2 regions of the Kocuria gwangalliensis genome follow, and region 2 is predicted to be linked to the other one. Evidence: riboswitches for the same ligand, from Rfam matches in the RefSeq annotation. Region 2 holds a riboswitch; the other holds the start of a gene.
The links. A riboswitch is a leader RNA that binds a small molecule or an ion and turns the genes downstream of it on or off. The one in region 2 is predicted to bind thiamine pyrophosphate.
Positions count from the first base shown of each region.

Region 1: it holds a riboswitch for thiamine pyrophosphate, as region 2 does, so the genes downstream of both, ABEA06_RS04005 (bifunctional hydroxymethylpyrimidine kinase/phosphomethylpyrimidine kinase) here and ABEA06_RS00900 (ECF transporter S component) in region 2, are expected to answer to the same signal.

Region 1 covers NZ_BAABLN010000008.1:154,074-157,471, reverse strand. The annotation lists gene ABEA06_RS04010 (Rne/Rng family ribonuclease) at 1-1,542, shown strand, start outside; TPP riboswitch at 1,622-1,716, shown strand; gene ABEA06_RS04005 (bifunctional hydroxymethylpyrimidine kinase/phosphomethylpyrimidine kinase) at 1,704-3,242, shown strand.
Region 2 covers NZ_BAABLN010000001.1:201,776-205,173, forward strand. The annotation lists gene ABEA06_RS00895 (ABC transporter ATP-binding protein) at 1-1,165, opposite strand, end outside; gene ABEA06_RS00900 (ECF transporter S component) at 1,162-1,779, opposite strand; TPP riboswitch at 1,841-1,947, opposite strand; gene ABEA06_RS00905 (DUF4235 domain-containing protein) at 2,024-2,287, opposite strand; gene mnhG (monovalent cation/H(+) antiporter subunit G) at 2,382-2,747, opposite strand; gene ABEA06_RS00915 (monovalent cation/H+ antiporter complex subunit F) at 2,744-3,007, opposite strand; gene ABEA06_RS00920 (Na+/H+ antiporter subunit E) at 3,011-3,398, opposite strand, start outside.

The sequences.
Region 1 (3,398 bases), on a different contig from region 2:
TGGAGCGATGACACGGACCTGTTCGAATCCTTCCGCGTGGAGGAGCAGATCCAGAAGGCCCTGGACCGCAAGGTCTACCTCCCCTCCGGCGGTTCGCTCGTGATCGACCGCACCGAGGCCATGACCGTGGTGGACGTCAATACCGGCAAATTCACCGGCTCCGGCGGCAACCTGGAGGAGACGGTCACCAAGAACAACCTGGAGGCCGCCGAGGAGATCGTCCGCCAGCTGCGGCTGCGGGACATCGGCGGGATCATCGTGGTCGACTTCATCGACATGGTCCTGGAGTCCAACCGTGAGCTGGTGCTGCGTCGCCTGGTCGAGTGCCTGGGCAGGGACCGCACCAAGCACCAGGTCGCGGAGGTGACCTCCCTGGGTCTGGTGCAGATGACGCGCAAGCGCATGGGCACGGGCCTGCTCGAAGTCTTCTCGGAGCCGTGCGAGGCGTGTGCCGGTCGCGGCGCGATCGTGCACGACCACCCGCTCAAGGGGCGCGCCGGGGATTCGGGCGCGGACCACCGCACCAACCGCAACGAGCGCAAACGCTCCAAGCACAAGCAGCAGCACCAGGGTGCTCAGCCGGGCGGATCGCAGGACAAGCCCAAGAACACCGGTAACGGTGGCAACGGCTCGGACAACGGCCACGCGGGCAGCGAGGAAGACTCCAAGGCCCGCGCCGAGGCGGCTCGCAGCGCACTGGCCAGTATCGCGGCGGCTTCACAGCACGACGACGACGCCGCGCCGGGTCAGCCGGGTGACGCCCAGTCCGCCGAGCGCTCCGGCGGCGAGGGCCAGGCGAAGGATCAGTCCGGTGCCCAGGACAACCAGGAACACGGTGATCAGGACGGCGATCGTCGCCGTAAGAAGCGTCGCGGCAAGCGCAGTCGTGGCCGAGGTCAGTCGGGTCAGGACGGCCAGGGCGAGGACGCGTCGTCAGCGGATTCCCAGGACTCGGCCCGCGGTGACCGCGGCCGGGAGTCGAACGACACGGGCGAGGGCCCTTCGTCCAGTCTCACCATTCATGGTGAGGTCATCGAGTTGCCCCACGGCAGCGCTCACCACGAGGAGCAGTCGCAGACCGGTCAGCAGTCATTCACGCTGGACTCGCTGACCGCGGCCTTCACGGAGGAACCCGCTCACGACGCAACCCGGGAGCAGTCCTCGGACGGGCAGCCGGCACGTGATACGGCCTCGCAGGAGCAGTCCTCGCGTGGCAGCCGCGGAGGCCGTTCGCGCCGGGCCCAGCGCCCGGCAACCAATGAGTCGCAACCGGGGGGCGCCAAGGCGGCCGTGGCACCCGCTGCGGAGGCGGAGATCAAGCCGGCCACGCGGCGTCGTTCCCGCCGAGCGTCCGCACCCGCGGCGGCACCGGGAACGGCCAGTGTTCGGACCCACGAGCCGGTTGGTACGGAGGAACCCGTCAAGCGGTTCACGGCCGATATCTCTCAGCAGAAGGCGCCCAAGGCCTCGGCTCAGCCCACCGTGGTGGGCGTGGGTGTGAAGGCCGAGGACATGAAGATGACGGGTGGCGCCACGAGCTGACACCGGTCACCGACCGCAAGACATGACATGCCACAAGGGTGCGGGAATCAGAACCCCGCACCCTTGTGGCATGATCTGTACCACTGACACGGGGTGCCGCACGAGCGGCTGAGATAACACCCGTTGAACCTGATCTAGCTCGTACTAGCGAAGGGAATGTCGTGCTGACTACGCATTCTGCTGTTCCAACCGTGCCCCGCGTCCTGTCGATCGCGGGCACCGATCCCACGGGCGGCGCCGGGCAGGCCGCCGACCTGAAGTCCATCGCCGCAATGGGCGGTTACGGCATGAACGTGATCACCGCGGTGGTGGCCCAGAACACCAAGGGCGTGATCGACATCCACACCCCACCCGTGCGGGTCCTCCGCGCCCAGCTCGAGGCCGTGAGCTCCGACGTGACTCTGGACGCGGTCAAGGTGGGCATGCTCGGATCGGTCGAGGTGATCGAGGCCGTGCGCGACTGGCTGGCCGAGGTGAAACCACCGGTGACGGTGCTTGATCCCGTGATGGTGGCCACGGCCGGTGGGCGATTGTTGCGGGCGGAGGCTCAAACGGCCCTGTTGTCACTGCTGCCGTTCGCCGACCTGATCACGCCCAACCTCCCGGAACTGGCCGTGCTGGCCGGTGCGGCGCCGGCTGGCACGTGGACCGAGGCCCTGAGACAGGGCCAAGACGTGGCCGAGCGGTTCGGCACGCGCGTCCTCGTGAAGGGTGGCCACCTGCCCGGAGCGCGAACCCCGGATGCTCTGCTCGAACCCGGGCGGGACGAGCCCGTGATCGTGTTCGACGATCCGCGCGTCGCAACGTCCAACACTCACGGCACCGGGTGTTCTCTGTCCTGCGCCATTGCCACGGTCGTGGCACGCACGGGGGACTGGGTGGGCGCCGTGAGCACGGCGCGCTCGTGGCTGCGCGGCGCGCTCGAACACGCCGACGGTCTCCACGTGGGACGGGGCAACGGCCCCGTACATCATTTCCACCATGCTCAGCATGTTCTGGTGGACACCGACTCCCACGGGCGATTCACGGATGCGCTCTGGCGCGATTGCGAGGGTGTGCGTGGTGAGATCGACACCCTGGACTTCGTTGCCCAGTTGGGCAACGGCACGCTGCCGTCCGAGACCTTCCAGTGGTACCTGGACCAGGACAGGCAGTACTTGGCTGTTTACTCACGTGCGCTGGCCGCGTTGGCCGCGGCGGCGCCGTCGGAATCGGCGCGCGCATTCTTCGCCCACGGAGCGGCGGAGGTCGTGACCGTGGAGTCTGCGCTGCACCGCACGCGGCTCCACGGTGCGCCCCCGCAGCCGGCGTCCGAGGTGACCAAGACGTATTCGGATTTTCTGCTGGCGGCCACGGGAAGTGAGACCTTCGCGGTGGGGGCCGCGGCAGTATTGCCGTGCTACTGGCTCTACGCGGCAGTGGGTGGCGCGCTGACGGAAAAGGCCCGCGCTGCCGGACTGGAACCGCATCCGTACGGCGATTGGCTGGCCACCTACAATGCTCCCGGATTCCACCTCGCGACCGAGCGGGCCAAGGACATCGTGGACCGGGCAGCCGCAACGGCAGACCCGGTTACCCGACGGCGCATGCGGGAGGTGTTCATGCGAGGCTGTGAGCTGGAGCTGCGGTTCTTCGCCGAACCCGTTCGACGCGCCGGGGCCCGCCCGTTTGCCGTAGCTTCCACGCATCGGGTATGCTAGATTTTCGGTGCCGGGTACCAGCGTGTGTGTGGACAGTTAAATCCACCGCGTCAGGCGGCACACTCGGGTTCACCTCCTGTTTGATGCGAAAGCCACGCTAGGCGCGGTCTGCTAGGACTGCCGCGACGTGATGTCTCGACATTCGTGGTCCTCCAG
Region 2 (3,398 bases):
CGATGCGGGTGATGAGCTCCGTTCCCTCCCAGAGCGAGGGGTCAGCGGGAGCGTTCCCGGCGAGAGCCCGCGTGGCTTTCACGGTTCCCGCGCACGGCAAGAGCAATCCCGCCAATGTCAGCGCCAGCGTGGACTTCCCGGCGCCGTTCTCGCCCGTGACGGCCAGCGCCTGACCCGCGCGCACGGTCAGGGTGATGCTGTGGGCGACCGGCACAACATTCTCGGTAGCGCATATCTCGTCCCGTCCCGGTGTTCCGCGGGACCAGGCTTTACGCGCCCGACGACGCCGCCGCGCCACCGCTCGCGCGCTCGGCTGGGTTCGGCTCACGGCCAGGTCGTGGACCTCCAGCAGCGGCGTTGCCTGCTGGTCGTACGCCGGGGCGGGAATGGTGGACGGTGTCCAGTCCGGAACCCACGTACCCTGCCGTTGCAAGAGTTCGCGCGCGTCCACGAGGACCTCGCGGGTCGGACCGTCGAACGCTACGCTCCCGTTGTCGTCGAGCACCAGCACTCGGTCCACCACGGATTCCCAGAGGCCGACTCGGTGCTCGACCACGATCATCGTGGTGCCCGCCTGTGACACCGCACGGTCCACCGCGTCGCGCAATTCGACCGCGCCCCGTTCATCCACGCTGGCGGTGGGTTCATCGAGCAGGAGGAGCTGTGGGCGCATGGCCATGGTTCCGGCCAACGCCAGGCGCTGCTTCTGCCCCCCGGACAGCGAGGTGGTGGAATGATCGAGCGGGAGGTCCAACCCGACCTCGGCAAGCGCTGCCTCCACCCGGGACCAGATCTGGTCGCGAGGTACGGCGAGATTCTCGAGGCCGAAAGCGACGTCGTCGCCCACGCGCCCCAAAATGACCTGCGTCTCGGGATCTTGGTGCATGAAACCCACCGATCCGCGCGCGTCGCGCGGATCCACGCCGTTGACGGTGAGTTCCCCGGAGCGGGATTCGCCGTCAGGATCCTGTTCCACACCGGCCATGGCCTGCAGCAGCGTGGACTTACCGGCTCCGGACGGGCCCAGCAGCAGCACACGCTCGCCCGGCCTGATCCGAGCGCTCACGCAGCGCAGGGACGGTTCCTCACGGCCGGGGTAGTGCCACCCGAAATCCGTGAGCACCACGTCCGCCCCGCGCTGCTCCACGGCCACGTGCGCGTTCATCGTCGTGCGGCGCCGGAGGCCAACCCGTTGAGCACGCCCGTCCTCTGCAGCGCCCGGGTGACCAGCCACATCAAGATCCCGGCGATGACCGCACCCGAGAGGGTGGTGAGAGCCGTATAAACCACTCGCTGGTCGAAGGCCCATTCGTAGTTGTAGATGATGCTTTCGTTGATTCCCATGACCAGTCCCGCAAGCGCACCACCTGCCGCCGCGGCGGCCGGGCCGAAGCGACGATAACGGCTCAGCAGGAACACGATCTCCACGGCGGCACCCTGGATCAAACCCGAGAACACCACCGGCCAGCCGAAGTGGGTGCCCAGGAAGCCTTCCAGGACGGCGGCGAGAAGTTCGCAGAAAATCGCGGCTCCGGGCTTGCGGATGATCAGTGCCCCCAGGGTGCCGGCGATCAGCCAACCGCCGCCGATCAGGCCGGTGGCCGGCGGGTAAGCAACCGCAGCGGTGGTCGCCACCGGGTACAACAGGTTGGCCCACGCCCAGAAGACGACGGCGCACAGTGCGGCCAGCACCGCAGCCACCACGATGTCCACCACCCGCCACGACTTCTTGGGGGATTTCCGCTGCGGACGGGCGGTCCTGGATTTGACCTGGGTCATGATGTTCATCCTCCTGATGAGTACAGGAGGGGAAAGAACCGCGCACGGGCCGCGCACGGGTCCTTTGAGATGCTCGACTCCCTAGCGCCGGTATGAACCGGATCAGGTTCGAGGGTCTGCGCTGGTGCGCACTCTCAGCGCCGCTCGGGCGCTCCCCTGTCGTTAGTGCCTCATCCTAGACCAAAAGAAGCGGCGGGGTCGCGTCCGCTGGACGCACCCCCGCCGCTTCCGGCAGTCGGAAAATTTAGATCTCGCTCTGCGACGTGTTGTCCTGGTCACTGTCCATCTTGGCGATGGCGCGCTGGACACCCACCTTGATGAGCGTGCCCACAAGACCGGTCAGAAGGGCCCACACGATGATGTCGCGCCAGGCCTCGTCCGGGTCCGGGTTCTTGGCGGGGGGCTCGTTACCCGTAACCTTTTTCCAGCCCGCGGTCAGCACCTTGTTGGACAGTGCCACGCCGCCCAGTGATGCTGCGGTGCCGGCCAAATCGTACATTTTGCTCATTGAAAGCTCCTCTTCACGGTTCTCGCTGCTTCACTAAGCATACGAAGCAGTTGCTGGTTCTTCGACCACCTCGGCCCGCCACGGGCCGAGATTTTTAGTCGTCACGCCTGGTACTCGCGTACTCGATCACGTTCTTGAGGTCGTCCTGGGTGAGGTTTTCCTCGCGCAGGTGCTTGGACCGGTACGCCGACCGACCCACCATGTGGGCGGAGACGGGGACCGTCAGCAGCATGAACAACCACGCCAGGATCAGCAACGGAATCATTGCGGGGTCGCGCCCCTCAATGCCCACCGCGGTCAGTAACAGCAGCAGGCCGAAGACCTGGGGCTTGGTACCGGCGTGCATACGGGAGAGCAGGTCCGGGAAACGCACCAGACCCACCGCCGCGGCCAGCGACATCAGGCACCCCACCACCATGCACACGGCTGCGACGACATCCAGAATCAGTTCCCACGTCATGACTTCCCCGTTCCCGCGTTACGCGCCACGGTCACGGAGCCCAAGAAGCCGACCAGCGAGACGATGACCAAGAGGAAAATGTTGTTCATGTGATGGTTGTAAACCATCTCGATGGCAAGGGACGCCCCGACAATGGCCAGCAACACGTCACTGGCAATGACTCGATCCAGGAGGGAGGGGCCCTTGGCGAGGCGATAAATGGCCCCGGCCGCGGCCAGTACCAGGAAGACCCCGCAGATCCACACGGCTATCTCGAACACGGTTTACTCCTCTCCCCGCTCGGGCCCGCCACCGGTGCGATACATCTGAGTGGTCGGCGAATGAATCATTCCGGTCGTGGTCGTCTCATTGCCTCCGGTCTCCTGTTTCAGGGCGCGCAGGTCTTCCTTGCTGCCCATGATGTGGATCCACGCGGCCTCGACCCGCAGTGCTGACTCGCGGAAGATCTCGGCCTGTTTCTTGTTGGCGACGTCCAGGACGTGGAAGTACAGGATGCCCGAACCGCGATCGACCTCGATCACCAGCGAACCGGGGATCAAGGCCATGGTGTGCCCCACGGCGGTCATCAACAGGTCATTGTTCTGCCGCAATCTCACGCCGACCACGGCGTTCTGCACGGCAGGTCCCTGAACGAGTGCCAACTTGAACACG